3 regions of the Ruminococcus sp. RTP21358st1_G6_RTP21358_211008 genome follow, and region 2 is predicted to be linked to each of the others. Evidence: riboswitches for the same ligand, from Rfam matches in the RefSeq annotation. Region 2 holds a riboswitch; each other region holds the start of a gene.
The links. Region 2 has a riboswitch for cyclic di-GMP ahead of AB5Z12_RS00925 (transporter substrate-binding domain-containing protein). Riboswitches for the same ligand answer to the same signal wherever they lie in the genome.
Positions count from the first base shown of each region.

Region 1: another riboswitch for cyclic di-GMP. It lies ahead of AB5Z12_RS02520 (hypothetical protein); the one in region 2 lies ahead of AB5Z12_RS00925 (transporter substrate-binding domain-containing protein).
Region 3: another riboswitch for cyclic di-GMP. It lies ahead of AB5Z12_RS19330 (transporter substrate-binding domain-containing protein); the one in region 2 lies ahead of AB5Z12_RS00925 (transporter substrate-binding domain-containing protein).

Region 1 is NZ_JBDGDM010000004.1:43,024-46,310, reverse strand. It holds gene AB5Z12_RS02530 (MBL fold metallo-hydrolase) at 1-104, shown strand, start outside; gene AB5Z12_RS02525 (LacI family DNA-binding transcriptional regulator) at 203-1,234, shown strand; cyclic di-GMP riboswitch class I at 1,423-1,506, shown strand; gene AB5Z12_RS02520 (hypothetical protein) at 1,677-2,693, shown strand.
Region 2 is NZ_JBDGDM010000002.1:26,266-29,552, forward strand. It holds gene AB5Z12_RS00925 (transporter substrate-binding domain-containing protein) at 1-1,248, opposite strand, end outside; cyclic di-GMP riboswitch class I at 1,449-1,524, opposite strand; gene AB5Z12_RS00930 (response regulator) at 1,676-3,287, opposite strand, start outside.
Region 3 is NZ_JBDGDM010000072.1:497-3,783, forward strand. It holds gene AB5Z12_RS19330 (transporter substrate-binding domain-containing protein) at 1-1,808, opposite strand, end outside; cyclic di-GMP riboswitch class I at 1,983-2,058, opposite strand; gene AB5Z12_RS19335 (hypothetical protein) at 2,330-2,509, opposite strand; gene AB5Z12_RS19340 (hypothetical protein) at 2,652-2,735, opposite strand; gene AB5Z12_RS19345 (helix-turn-helix domain-containing protein) at 3,027-3,203, opposite strand.

The DNA of each region.
Region 1 (3,287 bases), on a different contig from region 2:
CAAAACCGGAGCCTATTGACTTCAGCCATATGTCTTCAGAACCAGCTTTCCTTTTCAAATATGGAAAAGGAAACATCGCTTATAATGACAAGCATATTTGTTAATAAAAAATGATAAAAAAATCATTATAAATTTATTAAAAATCATTTGCCATAATATGCCGGGACATATATAATGAATACATTGTTGCAGGAGAGCGATTATGGAGCAGATAACAATTAAAGAGGTTGCGAAATTGTGCGGCGTAGGAGTCAGCACAGTGTCTAGGGCAATTAACAATCACCCGGACATTAATCCGGAAACGAAACAGAAGATTCTGGATACGATCAGAGAGTACAATTATGTACCGAATAATAGTGCCAGAAATCTGAAAAGAACTGATTCCAATACGATCGCAGTTATAGTAAGAGAAATCAGCAACCCATTTTGGGGTGTTATGCTGCATGTATTGGAGAGGGAAGTCCGTGACAGGAAATACTGCCTGGTATTGCAGAATGTAGCAAATGATGAAGATGAAGTTGAGCTTGCCCTTCAGCTGGAAAAAGAGAAAAAAGTCAAAGGAATCATATTCCTTGGCGGTATGTATGATTATGACGAGTCAAGGTTGAGAATGCTGGGAGTTCCGTATGTGATCAGCAGTTCTGGAAAAACAGTTCCGGAGGATACAGGAGCTTATCCTAAAAGTGCCCTTGTGACGACAGATACAGAGATTGAGAGTCAGAACATGATTGATTATCTGTGCAGCTGCGGTCATAAAAGGATCGCCTTTATTACTTCCAGAGATGAAGGTCTTGGAAGATGCCATCTCAATGGCTATAAAAGAGCACTGGAGAAAAATGGACTGGAGTACGATGAGAAGCTTATAATTCGTTTAAAACCAGCTAAAAGAATCTATACGATTGAGAATGGTTATAACTGTACCTGTGAGCTTTTGAAATCGGGAGTAGATTTTTCCTGTATTTATGCAATTTCAGATACTCTGGCCGTGGGAGCCTGCAGAGCAATTATTGACAGTGGCAAAAGAGTGCCGGAGGATTATTGTGTGGCAGGAGCAGATGGTCAGGATATTGCGGAATATTATCATCCATCCATTACCACATTGAAATATCCAAGAGTGGAAACTGCCCAGCAGAGCGTCCGTACCCTGTTTGATATGATCGACCGGAAAAAGGTAGTGAAACGGCAAATACTGGGCGGAACTCTTATAGAGCGGGAGTCTACGCGCAAGCTGTAAGGTGTAGCTGTTGCCATCCGGCCATCGAAAAGGAATCTGTGAAAATATTTGAGAAGGATTATCATGCGTTACGATCCGCTCAGATATTTTTACAGATTTTTTTGTTTTCGTACTTTTTAGACGGATTTTTGTAAGTTTTAACAAGGGAATTCCGTTGACAAAAGTGACAGTTTGCTTTATTATAAGAAATGAATAAAAGGCAAACCTGTTGAAAGACAGGGACGCAAAGCCAAGGGTCTAAGGTCTCAGTACTATGACAGCCGGTTGCCGCATTGATATTGATTAGGTAATGTAATATGACAGGAGACGTGGTTCTTCTATTTGTGGCGACCGTTTATTTAATCTGATAAACGGTTTTTTTATTTCCACAAACTGATGGGACTGATAGTTTCCAGATAGCGGCAAGTCAGTTACATTATAGTTCAAGAAAGGTGTGTTATTTATGAAAGGAAAGAAATTAACAGAGTGGCTCGCAAATAAAAAAGTTGTTTCCAGTTGTGCTGCTATAGCATTGGCAGCAGTGATCGGCGGCGTTTCATTATTCTCAGGAACAGGAGAAACACCTGAATTCCCCAGTTACACAGATCCAATCATGGAGGCTTCCATCATAGAAGATGAAACTCCACTGGCTTCCCAGCCGAAGACTACTGTGAAGACTACCTCCAGTACCAAGACAACCAGGAAGACTGTTAAATTAAAAAAGGCTTCCAAGAAGAGCTACACCAAGAAACTGAAAACCAAAACAAAAGTAACCAATAAAACAAATAAATCCGGTAATACAACAGTAGATACCAAGACAACCGTTGTTACCAAAGCAACAGCGAAATACACCAAGAAATCCAAAAAGAAAGTTGTTACATCCAAGATCACAACAACTGTTCAGACAACAACTACACAGCAGGTATCAATTGACAATGAGACCGCTGTAAGCACCACTTCTTCTGGTACTTCCGCTGCCCAGGTAACTGCAGCAGCAAGCTCTTCACAGAACCAGAGCAAACACGAGGAAAATGTAGCAAGTGTTGCAGGCAAGATGGACAATCGTGTAATTGCAGCATATCAGCAGCTGGGATTTAAGCTTGTTGTTGATCCATCCGTCAACTATTCCGGATATTTTGATGCAAGATCAAGATCTATTACAATGAAGCAGATTGATGATTCTGTTTATCATGAGCTGGGTCATTTCCTCGCATTCATCGCAGGAAATGTAGATAAGACAGCAAGCTTCCAGAGCATTTTTGCAGCTGAGAAGGCAAATGTTACAGCCTTCAATAAAGCCTATGTAACACAGAATGCTTCCGAATATTTTGCAGAATCTGTTAAGGATTACATCTTGAATAATGCTTCCCTGAAGAGCACCAGACCACAGACTTATGCAGCTGTTCAGAATGCATTGAATCAGATTACAGATGCACAGATCGCTAAGATTCAGAAGATTTATGGAGCGTTCTGGAACTAATGATTTTAAAGATGACCGGCACCCGGAGAAATATCTCCGGGTGTTTTACTGTGGATACCACAGGCGCGGGAAAATAGTGTTTTATAAAAAGGTAAGTGACAGATGGTACTTACCTTTTTGTCACCGGGAGAACCTTAATCTTATATATGTCGAGTTGCTGTTCACTGGTAACATTCCGCGAGGTGTTTTTTGTGAACAAAGTTCACAGAAAACCCGAGAATTAAGTTTGGGCAGCAAACGCTACTTCTTGTGCTTGTCACAAGAAGGTTCGTCTTTCTGTGCATCGCGAAGCGTGTTACTGGTCATGGAGTGAACAGTAACTATGTCGAAGAGTCTGGATATGTGTCGACAGAAAATTCTTGCAATGAAAAACCTTAGGTGTGTATAATACAAAACAAAGGTTATCACTTTCTTGCAGGCAGGGATAGATATATTGGGGTCACTGGTCCTAAGTGAACAGTAACATATATTGGGAATGGATGTAGACACGGCGCCTGAAATGTGTTAGAATCAACTTTAATAAGTTTTTTGAAGGATGTTTTTATAATTCAGTATATAGCTTCTGTCTAATCAGACATTTGTATCCCGTTAAAT
Region 2 (3,287 bases):
ACAATCTATAAGCTTCCATTGGGGATAACTGAATGCAATATGCTGTTTTAAGGCATATTTTTCCCTGGGCACAGCTACAGTATACACCTTATTCTCATCAAATTTTTCCTCATCTGTTACCGCCATCAGGCTGTAGGTCCAGGCTGTGTTTGTAAGTGTATATCCGTTTTTTTCTGCAAAATATGGATTCCTGCCAGCATAAAAAATCATGTCAATCTCTCGTTCTTGTAAAGCCTGAAGCATTTCATCATATTCATCATATTCCTGTATATTAAATTCCAGTATCTGATTTCCCAGACAGTCTTTGGCATAAGAGAAATATTCTGCCAGCATACCGGTAAGTTTTCCAGTCTCTTCGTCCAGGGAAAATACTGCCGCATCATTACTCAGAAATCCGATCCGGATCCCATCATGTTCTTCCAACCAGGACTTTTCTCCGCCTGTAAGACTTTGACAATAATCAAGCGTAAAATACTTTTTATACAGATCCGCCTTGAAAAAAGGACTATCCTGATCCAGCTGACGCATAGCCCAGTCCAACTCTGTCTTGATATCGCTGCGCTCTTTATTTATTACAAAATATATGCCGGATTTACCAATCGTGGTAACGGATGATATTCCCTGTTCAGACCAGATGGATTCCTCCAGAGATACAAAACAATCGATTTCATGATTCGCTAATTTCTTTTCGACATCATCATCACTATTCACATTTACATGTTTTGTATGTATGCCATTCTTATTTTCCCATTCTGTCAGCATGATTTCAGGCTCAGTCCCCATGAGCACACCTACACGTTTCCCATCCATAGACTTGAAATCAGACGTCCCAATATCCGTATCCGATAAATCAGCATAAAGGATATATTTTTCCTCACCCATGGGTTCATCCGGGAAAAGCATCTTCTGTGCACGTTCATCGGTGTAAGAAATATCGCCCATGATATCAATCTCACCATTTTCAAGCTTATCAAAACAGTTGGACCAGTCACATTTCACATACTCAAATTTCCATCCGGTATAACCTGCCAGAGCCTGCATGAGCTCGTAGCCATAACCTCGTCTGACACCGTTTTTATCGACATAATTAAAGGTATCCTCAAATGAGCCGACACGGATGGTCTGTGGCTGTTTTTCATCATTATTCGTTTCAGCAGCCTGGCAGTGTACCGATAACATCATCCACATTCCCAGGACCACAAATATACATGCAAATAGTACGGCTGATTTTTTTCTACTTTTATCCATATTTTTTATTTCCTTCATCCGTTTGTGTTTTATGATGTTCCAAACACCAGGTCAAAAACAGCAAGTATTGTTTTTATATCAATCGGTTTTGCAATATGTGCATTCATCCCTGTTGCTGTGTACTGCTGCTGTGTAATTTCCATCATCTCTGCAATGCCCCGGGTGATAAAAACGCTGCCAAACAGGCAGCGCATCTCATTTCATGCAACTGGCTGCCATTTTACAGGCCCTGTAGCTTTGCGTCGCAGACTTTCATCTGTTTTGCCGATTTCCATATTAGAGCATTTAAAATTATACAAAAAAACTGATTTTATTATACTCCCTTGCTCCACTTTACACAAGAAAAATCTCACCGCTTTAACGCTTAAAAATAATTTGAAAACCTGCTAAAAAGTTGTTAACCGAACTTCTTAGCAGGTTTTTATTACTAATCTGTCAGATTATTTTGTAATGTACTGATCAATTCCTCTATAACGATTGGCTTGGATAAGAATCCATTCATACCGCATTCCAACGCTTTCTTTCTGTCCTCGTCAAAAGCATTGGCCGTCATGGCAAGGATGGTGATTCCTGCCAGTGCCGGATCCCTAAGGGCACGGATCTGCTTCGTGGCCTCATATCCGTTCATTACCGGCATCTGCACATCCATCAGCACCAGATCATAACCGCCCGGTTTCGACCTCTTGACCTTCTCTACTGCCTCTGCCCCATTTTCTGCAGTATCCACCAGGAAGCCATATTCATTAAGGATCTCCACCGCAATTTCACTGTTCAGCTCATTGTCTTCCACAAGCAGTATACATCTGCCTCTGAAATCTGAGCATGCCGCCGGAAGAACAGGCTTCTCCTGCTCAGCCTGATTCTGGCCAATGGCAGTCATCAGGGTATCTCTGATATCGGACATAAACAGAGGTTTCGCACAGAATGCAGTTACTCCTGCAGCCCTGGCTTCCACTTCGATGTCTGACCAGTCATAAGCAGTCAGAATAATGATCGGTGTATCGTCACCAAGACTGCGGATCTGTCTGGTGACCTCAATACCATTCATATCCGGCAGTCGCCAGTCGATGATATAAGCATGGAAGGCATCCCCAAGCTCCATAGACTGTCGTGCACGCAGAACAGCCTCCTTACCGGAAAGTGTCCATTCCGAACGCATTCCAACCCTCACAAGTATTTTTGTCACGCTGTCACAGGTATTAAAATCGTCATCTACAACCAGAGCCTTAAGACCTTCCAGCTCTATGATCTTCTCTATACGTTGGTGCTCAGGCTGAGTCCGGAATGGCAGTCGGACGATAAATTCGGTACCTTTCCCCTGCTCTGTCCGGACCTCAATGGTGCCGCCCATCATATCCACAATATTCTTGGTGATGGCCATACCAAGTCCTGTACCCTGAGTCCTGCTTACAGTGGAAGTCCGCTCCCTCTCAAAAGGAGAAAAGATCTTCTGTACAAATTCCTGACTCATACCGATTCCGTTATCCTTCACCCGGATCTCGTACAGTTCACTGCCTCTTTGGAGACCCGGATACTGTTTCAGCCGGACAGAAACGGTTCCGCCAGCAGGAGTAAACTTGATCGCATTGGACAAAAGATTCAGCAGCACCTGATTCAGTCGTGTCTTATCACAATAGACATCCTCATTTGTCACATCCATGGCATCCATATAAAGCTCCAGCTGTTTCGCATGGATCTGCCCGCTGATGATCGTCTTCAGATCATGAAGCACATCCGACAGACTGACCTCCGTTTCTTCCAGATGGATCTTTCCGCTCTCAATCCGGCTCATATCCAGGATATCATTGATCAGGGAAAGCAGATGGTTACTGGAGGAAAGGATCTTTCCCAGATAATCCCGAACCTTGTTTTTATCATCAATATTGCTTACAGCCAGTGTGGTAAAGCCGATGATCGCATTCATTGGTGTCCGGATATCGTGAGACATGTTGGAAAGGAAGGTACTCTTGGCCCTGTTTGCTGTCTCCGCCGCACGGACTGCCTCAGAAAGTGCCTGGTTCATTTTCCAGTCCGAGGTA
Region 3 (3,287 bases), on a different contig from region 2:
AGAATTGTAAGCATGCCCATAATGCCATTGATCGGTGTCCTGATGTCATGAGACATGTTATTTAAAAAGGAAGTCTTAGCCTTATTGGCACTCTGTGCTTCTACAAGTGCATTTTGTAATTCCTGCTGTTTTTCTTCAAGCTCCTGATTCAGCTTCAATGCCTGCTCAGCAGACTTCTTGGATTTTTCTTCCGCACGTTTTGATTTTTTCAAAGAATCAAGAATTATACACAGAACAACGAAAAAAGAAATTCCAGCGATAAGTGAAACTGTCAGTAAATTGTCCTGAATAAAATCCTTCGCTGTAACTTTTCGTGAGGAAGCATTATACGAAACTACTGCACCTGAAAATTGAGTTGTAGGCATAGATGTCAGTGTTTTATTCAGAATGGACAAAAGAACCGGTTCTCCCTGCTGAATAGCAAATGGAACATCAGCTTCTTTTGTCAGGAAAACACTATGAAGCTTATCATTTTTCAAATAGTCTGAAACAGTACCTGAATTGCTTACAATACAATCCGTCTCCCCTTTCTGCATTGCTTTTACTGCTGCATCTGATGTCTCATATTCCACAACCTTCCATTGCGGATAATTGTATGAAAGATATGCTTTCAATGCAAAATCATCTTTTTCAACGGCAACTGTATTCTCTTTATTTTCATCAAAAGAATCCTTTGCCGTAATTGCTGCCATATTGAGAGTCAATAGCGTATCCGACAAAGCAAATCCATTTGTTTCTGCAAAGTATGGATTCTGGTTTGCATGAAAAATCAGGTCTATTTTTCCATCCTGCAATGCCTGAAGCAGTTCACTTCTTGTCTCATATCCATTTAATTCAAATTCCAGAGTCTGACCTTGCAGACAATTTTCTGCAAGATCCACATAATCTGTAATAACACCTGTCAGTTTACCTGTTGATGGATCTACACTGCTGATACCTCCATCCTGATTCAGATACCCTATCCGGATTGCACCATGCTGCCCGATCCACTCACTTTCTTCTTTTGAAAGAAACGAGCTGCTCTGTGCAGAAAGATAACGCCTGTAGAGATCATCAGTGTAAAATGGATTGTCATCCTTGATTCTGCGCATAGCACTATCCAGTGCTTCTTTGATATCCGGACGTTTGGGATTTATGGCAAAATAGATTTCTGTCTCTCCAATACTTGTAAGCGGTGAAATATCCGATTCTTCCCAACGGGATTCTTCTACCGAAACGAAGCAGTCAATTTCATGTTTCGATAGTTTGTCCATAATTTCTGTGGTATTAGAAACATTGACATGCTGCGTATGCAGACCATATTTTGATTCCCATTCATTAAGCACATCCTCCACTATATTATCTTTAGACACACCAATATTTTTTCCCTCAAAAGAATCCAAATTTCCTGCTGTAAGATCCCTATTGGATGCATCCGTATAGATGTAATATTTCTCTTCCCCCATAGGCATATCGGAAAAAAGCATATTTTCAGCACGTTCGTCTGTATAGGAAATGTCACCAAGAATATCAATCTCTCCATTTTCCAACTGTGTAAAGCAGTTTTTCCAATCACTTGTTATGTATTTATATGTCCATCCTGCATAACCTGCAATATCTTGAAGATACTCATAACCATAGCCGCTTCTTTCTCCCTTTTCATTGACTACATTATAAGTTTCCTCAAAAGATCCTACCCGGATAACATTGTCAGAGTTTTCTTTGGCAAATGTAGGAACGGATAAAACAATAAAACATATAATTGTGCAAAATATAATGTAACAAAATTTGAAATTCATTATATTCTGTACTAATTTGCACTTCTTCATCTTTCTCCCCTCCTCTAGGCTACAGTTGCTTGCTTCCAGATTTTAATTTTACATTCATTAATTATCAATAACCTCCCCGCTATTTTTCACAATATTTTTCCAAACAGCTTCTGTATTACTTATTCAAGTGCTCTACCATAAAAAAGCACTGCCAAACAGACAGTGCACCTCATTTCATGCAACTGGCTGCCATTTTACAGGCCCTGTAGCTTTGCGTCCCAGACTTTCATCTGGTTTGCCGATTTTCTTATTATAGCTTTAATACTTATGCAAAAAAACTGATTTCATTATACTTTAATGCTCTAGTATACACAAGAAAACATTACCGTTTTAACGACAAAAAATAAAAAAAGAACAGCCGATACATATACTCAAACTGTTCTTCTACTTCCGAAGACCACGCAGCATTGACATCACTGTTTCCTGCTCATTTGTACTCAGATTGTTCCATATCCTTAAAACTTCTTTCTGTTTTTCTGTCAGATTCTCTGAATTACCTTCCTGAAAAAACTGTGATAATGTCACGCCCAAAGCTGTACATATTTTTCAAGTGTGATCAGCGACGGCAGGTTTTCCTGCGCCATGATTCTTCCCAGTGATGACTGGAAAATTCCCGATAGCTGCGATAATCTATATTTACTGATATCACGCTTTTCACACAAAGATGTTATTTTATCCGCAATATACTTCTCTATCTGCAAGTAACTATACCTCATTTTCGCTTATATCGTTTTTATAATATCACAGACAGTTACGTTTGTCACATAAAAGTTTGAATACTCAAACAAAAAATAAGCCTGCCATCATCCGCAGATTTCTCCACAGACAACAATAGGCTTCCTACTATCTCATCAACTCATTCACTTTTCTCTGCACTGCCCTATAATCATATCCCGCAGCCTGCAGCCTCTTCTTCCTGTCCTGCACATATACCCAACAGTCAATACTACTGGCTTGAGAGATAATTCCTGTTATGATTTTACCTCTTTTTTCTCACATGCTCTGATTTGATCTCATAAATAAAACCGGTAGAGATTTCGCTCTCCACCGGTCTGCCTTTATCCTAATTATCTTCCCCTTTCATAATTGCTGTTGCCATTTATTTTTCACTTCCTGTCTTTTTAGTGTTAGTGTTTTTTTCTTATATCATATCTCAAATCCAGAAAAAAATTTAGGATGTCGATGCAGACAAAATCTGCCTGATCAACATCCTGTTTTTTACTGTTCCAAGTTATCGAGCCAGTCATCGAAACTCTTCTTGGATATGCGATACTTTCCGCCATCCAACTGGATCCACCGGAATTCCTTTTTCTTCAAAAGGTTATAAATAGTAGGTCTGCTAACTCCTAAGATTTCCTGTAACTCTTGAACTGTATAACATCTTTTTTCTGACATTTCTTTATCCTCTTTTCTTTGAAATATGAAAGAAAAATTATCCCTTCATATAACGAAACGCTCAGCGCATGTTTTACAGTGGTC